One region of the Kocuria sp. CCUG 69068 genome, then DNA from elsewhere that is predicted to be linked to it. Evidence: predicted binding sites of a transcription regulator. Region 1 holds the regulator's gene; the other holds the start of a gene.
What was found. The regulator HrcA, encoded in region 1, represses chaperone genes, less so after heat shock. The targets are predictions, from matches to a motif close to TTNGCACTCGNNNNNNNCGAGTGCNAA.

Region 1 (3,147 bases):
TGCGGTGCGGCCACCCGAGGGCGGCGGCGGTGCCGGTCTTCCAGTCCGTGCCCCGCGGGACCACGGGCCAGGCGTCGATGCCGAGGGTGCGCGGCCTGACCGCCTGCCAGATGTCGACGTACGGGTGGCCCAGCACCAGGACGTTGCCCGCTGCGCCGGGCAGGCGCATGGTCTCCGCGGCGATCCTCGACTCCTTGGAGCCGGCCACGAGGTGGTCGACGAGGATGCCGAGCCGCCGCCCGGGGCCCGGCCCGAACTCCCGCACGGCGGCGGGCAGGTCGTCGATGCCGTGCAGCGGCTCCACGACGATGCCCTCGACCGCCAGGTCGTGGCCCCACACCTTGGCCACCAGTTCGGCGTCGTGGTAGCCCTCGACCCACACCCGGGAGGCCTTGGCGGTGCTCGCGCGCAGCCCTTCGACGGCCACGGAGCCCGAGCGCGTGCGGGAGGGCTTGCGCGCCGCGGGGGCCCGGCGGGGCTCGACGACGACCACGGGCTCGCCCTCGAGCAGGAACCCCGGTCCCAGGGGGAACGCCTTGACCCGCCCCCTCCGGTCCTCGAGTCCCAGCACGCGCATCCCGCCGATGGTCTCCAGGGACACGACCGCGCCGACCCAGCCGGTCGCGACGTCCTCCAGGATCATCCCCGGGGCGACCGGGACCTCCGCGGAGACCGGCCGGCGGCGGGCGAGGGCGTCGTCGTCGAGGCTGCGCGGCCCCCAGCCGTGGTGGCTCATGGTCGTCCTCCCGGGTCGCGGTGCCGCGCGTCCGGCGCGGATCAGCCGGAAGCGTACCAAACCGCGGGGGCGACCGGCCGTCGGACACGGGGGCTACACTGGACGCCGTTGGCACTGTGGCCACCCGAGTGCCAGGGCATCTTCGGGGGCGTGGACGAACCGGGGAGGAGCGACGTGAACCATCCGAGACGACTGCAGATCCTGCAGGCCATCGTGGAGGACTACGTGCACTTCCGCGAGCCGGTCGGCTCCAAGGCCCTCGTGGACCGGCACCGGCTCGGCGTCTCGTCGGCCACCGTGCGCAACGACATGGCCGCGCTCGAGGAGGAGGGCCTGATCACGGCCCCCCACACGAGCTCGGGCCGGATCCCCACGGACAAGGGCTACCGCACGTTCGTCGACCAGATCGCGGCCGTCAAGCCGCTCTCGGGCCCGGAACGGCGGGCCATCCAGCGGCTGCTGGACGACGCCGCGGACATCGACGACGTCATGGAGCGCACCGTGCGGCTGCTCGCGCAGCTCACCCAGCAGGTCGCGGTCGTGCAGTACCCGCACGCCTCCGGGGTCACCGTGCGCCACGTCGAGGTCGTGGACCTCGGCGCCGGCCGGGTGCTGGTGGTGCTCATCCCGACCAACGGCCGGGTGGCGCAGCGCGTCGCCGTGCTGCGGGCGCCGCTCGAGGAGTCCCAGCTGCTCGAGCTGCGCGCCCGGGTGCTGGCCGCCGTGGTCGGGCGCTCCCTGACCGCGGTGCCGGACGCCCTCGCCGTGATGACCGCGGCCACCGCCCCGCCGCTGCAGTCGGCCGCCGCCGCCGTGGCGGAGGCCGTCGGCGCCCTCGCGGCGGGCGGGGCCGAGCACCGCATGGTCATGGCCGGCACCGCCAACCTCGCCCGCTCCACCGGGGACTTCCACCTGAGCATCGGCCCGGTCCTCGAGGCCCTCGAGGAGCAGGTGGTGATGCTCCGGCTGCTCTCCGAGATGGAGCAGGACGCCCGCGGGGTGGCCGTGCGGATCGGCACGGAGAACGCCGAGGGCCCCCTGTCCGAGGCCGCCGTCGTCGCCACCGGCTACGGGCCGCAGTCCAAGGTGGGGGTCGTGGGCCCCATGCGCATGGACTACCCGTCCACGATGGCCGCCGTGCGCGCCGTCGCCCGCTACCTCTCCCGTATCCTCGGGGGCTGAGCCCCCGCGGGCCCCGTCCCCGGGGCCCACCAGCGAAACCCACCACAGACCTCTCGACAGAACGGACCACGGTGAGCGATCACTACGAGACCCTGGGCGTGTCCCGGGACGCCAGCCAGGAAGAGATCAAGAAGGCCTACCGCAAGAAGGCCCGCCGGCTGCACCCCGACGTCAACCCCGGCCCGGAGGCCGCCGAGGACTTCAAGCGCCTCTCCCACGCCAACGACGTCCTCTCCGACCCCGAGAAGCGGCGCGTCTACGATGCGACCGGCAACGAGAACGGCACCGACACCGGCTTCGGCGGGGGCTTCCCCGGCACGGGGTTCGGCTTCGCCGACATCTTCGACACCTTCTTCCAGGGCGCCGGCGGCGCCGGCTCCGGCCGGCGCGGACCCGCGTCCCGCACCCGCCAGGGCCAGGACGCCCTGATCAACGTCCGGGTCACCCTCCGGGACGCGGTCTTCGGCACGGAGAAGAAGATCACCGTGGACACCGCCGTGGTCTGTCCCACCTGCGACGGCACCTGCTGCCAGGCGGGCACCCAGCCCGAGACCTGCGACGTCTGCCACGGATCCGGCCAGGTGCAGCGCCAGGTCCAGTCGATCCTCGGGACCGTGGTCACGGCGGCGCCGTGCGCCACCTGCCAGGGCTTCGGCACCGTCATCAAGCACCCGTGCCACGAGTGCTACGGCGAGGGCCGCGTGCGCGACCGCCGCCCGCTGACCGTCAAGATCCCCGCCGGCGTCTCGACCGGCAACCGGATCCGCCTCTCGGGTCAGGGCGAGGCCGGCACCGCAGGCGGGCCGAACGGCGACCTCTACGTCGAGCTCAAGGTCGATCCCGACCCCACGTTCGAGCGCCAGGGCGACGACCTGCACGCCCGCGTCCGGGTGCCCATGACCTCCGCGGCCCTCGGCACCACTGTGACCCTCGAGACCTTCGACGGCGAGCGCGAGGTGCCCGTCGGCCCCGGCACGCAGACCGGCCACACCGTGACCCTGCACGAGCTCGGTGCCACCCGGCTGCGCGGCGGCGGCCGGGGCGAGCTGTTCGTCCACCTCGAGGTCGAGACCCCCACGGCGCTCGACGACGAGCAGCGCGAGCTGCTCGAGCAGCTGTCCCGGCTGCGCGGCGAGGACCAGTCCACCGGCACCACCCTGAACTCCCCGGCCGGCTCCGGCGGCTTCTTCTCCCGGCTCAAGGACCGGTTCTCCGACCTGTGAGCCTGC
Region 2 (3,147 bases), on a different contig from region 1:
GCTTCTTGGCCTGGAGGACCTTCTCCAGCACGGGCATGAGCTCGGGCACCGAGGAGATCTTGCCCTGGTACAGCAGCACCAGGGAGTTCTCCATGACCGCTTCCTGGCGCTCGGCGTCGGTCACGAAGGACGGGGACAGGTAGCCCTTGTCGAACTGCATGCCCTCGGTGACGTCGAGCTCCACCTCGGTGCTCGAGCCGTCCTCGATCGTGATGACGCCGTCCTTGCCGACGGTCTCGAAGGCCCGGGCGATGAGCTCGCCGATCGCCGGGTCCTGCGCGGAGATGGTCGCCACGTGGGCGACGTTGGTGCCCTCCACCGGGCGGGCGTTCTCGAGCAGGCGCTCGGAGACGGCCTCGACGGCCTTCTCGATGCCGCGCTTGAGGCTCAGCGGGTCGGCGCCGGCGGCCACGTTGCGCAGGCCCTCCTTGACGAGCGCCTGGGCGAGCACGGTGGCGGTGGTGGTGCCGTCGCCGGCGACGTCGTTGGTCTTGGTCGCCACCTCCTTGGCGAGCTGGGCACCGAGGTTCTCGTACGGGTCGTCGAGCTCGACCTCGCGGGCGATGGTCACGCCGTCGTTGGTGATCGTGGGGGCGCCCCACTTCTTGTCGAGCACCACGTTGCGCCCGCGCGGGCCGAGGGTGACCTTGACGGTGTCGGCGAGCTTGTTGACGCCGTTCTCGAGGGACTTGCGGGCGGCGTCGTCGAACGCCAGCTGCTTGGCCATGGGCGAAGAGCTCCTTCTGGGGTGGCTGGGGTCGCCAGCGGGTTTCGGGGTCTGGATCGGCGAAGGGTGCCCGCCGCGGGCCCGCCGGAACAGCGGGGCGTGCGGCGGGCACCCTTCGTCAGGACTGCGCGGTCTGCGCCGGGTCGGTGCGGCCCGGTCTACTTGACGACGACGGCGAGCACGTCGCGGGCCGGGAGGACCAGGTACTCCTCGCCGTTGTACTTGACCTCGGTGCCGCCGTACTTCGAGAAGATCACGACGTCGCCCTCCTGGACGTCGACCGGGATGCGGTTGCCGGAGTCGTCGACACGACCGGGGCCGACCGCCAGGACCTTGCCCTCCTGGGGCTTCTCCTTGGCGGTGTCCGGGATGACGAGACCGGACGCGGTGGTCTGCTCAGCGGCGAGCGGCTGGACGACGATGCGATCCTCGAGAGGCTTGATGGAGACCGACACGATCTCTCCTTGTCTGTAGGGGTGGAAAACGGTGGGCGACCGCGGGCGGAGCCCGCCGTCGAGCTTCGGGCCGATCGGCGCACCGACCGTCGTCGCGGTGCCGGTCGATCGCCTGGCCCTTAGCACCCTCACCCGGAGAGTGCCAAGGCCAACTGTAGGAGCGGGCTGGCAGTCGGTCAAGGCGAGTGCCAGCGCGCCGACCCCCGCGGGAACGTCCGGCGGGAATTAGGTCACGCCCGTGTTCGCCAATGATTTGCCTCACGCCCGCCCGACCCTCTAGGTTGAGCGGTAAGGCAACCCTTACCTCGGCCGAGCAGCGGTGCCCTCCTCGACGTCCCGGCGCATCCGTGCGCAGGTCCGTCGCGCCCATCGGATCCCGCCGGCGTCCGCCACCCCGGAGCACGCCGGCGTCCTCTGCACGAAGGAAGACCATGAACCGCACCCAGCACCCGGCTGCCCTCCTGGCCGTCGCCGGTGTCCTCGCCCTCACCGCCTGCGGCACGGCCCAGGGCGACGAGGCCGCCTCCGCGGAGTCGTCCGCGCCCTCCGCCGCCACGGTCGAGGTCGAGGACAACTACGGCACGCAGACGGTCGAGGCCCCGCCGGCGTCCGTCGTCGCCACCGACAACCGCACCTTCGAGACGCTCGCCGAGTGGGGCGTCGAACTGGCGGCGGCCCCGCGCGCCCTCATGCCGGACACCATCGCCTACGCCGACGACGAGTCCGTCGTCGACCTCGGCAACCACCGCGAGCCCGACCTCGAGGCCGTCGTCGCCGCGGACCCCGACCTCATCGTCAACGGCCAGCGCTTCGCCGACTACCGCGAGGACTTCGCCGACCTGGTGCCGGAGGCCACCATCGTCGAGCTCGACCCGCGGGAGGAAGAGCCCTTCGACGAGGAGCTGAAGCGGCAGACCTCCGTCCTGGGCCAGGTCTTCGACCGCGAGGACGAGGCCGAGCAGATCAACGGCGACTTCGACGCGGCGATGCAGCGCGTCGTCGACGGCTACCGGCCCGGCGACACGGTCATGGCCGTCACCGTCTCCGGCGGCGAGATCGGCTTCATCGCCCCGGGCAACGGACGCACCCTGGGCCCGCTGTTCGAGATCTTCGACTTCGCACCGGCCCTCGAGGTCGAGGGCGCCAGCGACGACCACCAGGGCGACGACATCTCCGTGGAGGCGATCGCCGACTCGAACCCCGACTGGATCCTCGTGCTGGACCGCGACGCCGCGATCTCCGCCGAGGACCCGGAGTACACCCCGGCGCAGGAGGTCATCGAGAACGCCGCGGCCCTGCAGAACGTCACCGCGGTGCAGGAGGGCCAGGTCGTCTACATGCCCCGGGACACCTACACCAACGAGGGCATCCAGACCTACACCGAGTTCTTCGACACCCTGGCCGACGCCATGGGCGCGCGGGACTGACCCATCGTCCGGACGGCGGTGGCGGCGTCCGCCCCACCACCGCCGTCCGCCGGGCACGAGGCCGGAGGAAGGACTGACCCCATGTCGACGATCGTGTCGAGACCCCCCGCGGCGAGCAAGGGCTCGCTGTTCGACTGGAAGCTGCTGCTCGGTGCGCTCGGCGTCCTCGCGCTGCTGGCCGCGTCCCTCCTCACGGGGGTCTACGACGTCTTCGGCGCCGAGGACGGCGACGAGATGTTCGCGATCACGCGGATCCCCCGCACCATCGCCCTGGTCCTGGCCGGCGCCGCCATGTCCATGTCCGGCCTGGTGATGCAGCTGCTCACGCAGAACCGCTTCGTGGAGCCCACCACCACGGGCACCACCGAGTGGGCGGGGCTCGGGCTGCTGCTCGTCGTGCTCCTGGTGCCCACCGCCACGGTCCTCACCCGGATGCTCGGCGCCGTGACCGCGGCCTTCATCGGGACCATGGTCTTCTTCCTCTTCCTGCGCCGCGTCTCCCTGCGCTCCTCCCTCATCGTGCCCATCGTCGGCATCA

Region 2: the regulator HrcA is predicted to act here: its motif matches at 1,348-1,374, upstream of groES (co-chaperone GroES).

The regions. Positions count from the first base shown of each region.
Region 1 covers NZ_PDDL01000041.1:17,545-20,691, reverse strand. The annotation lists gene CRM73_RS09770 (DUF3097 domain-containing protein) at 1-736, opposite strand, end outside; gene hrcA (heat-inducible transcriptional repressor HrcA) at 911-1,918, shown strand; gene dnaJ (molecular chaperone DnaJ) at 1,990-3,141, shown strand; gene CRM73_RS09755 (16S rRNA (uracil(1498)-N(3))-methyltransferase) at 3,138-3,147, shown strand, end outside.
Region 2 covers NZ_PDDL01000052.1:15,290-18,436, forward strand. The annotation lists gene groL (chaperonin GroEL) at 1-727, opposite strand, end outside; gene groES (co-chaperone GroES) at 886-1,182, opposite strand; gene CRM73_RS11150 (ABC transporter substrate-binding protein) at 1,614-2,609, shown strand; gene CRM73_RS11155 (ABC transporter permease) at 2,691-3,147, shown strand, end outside.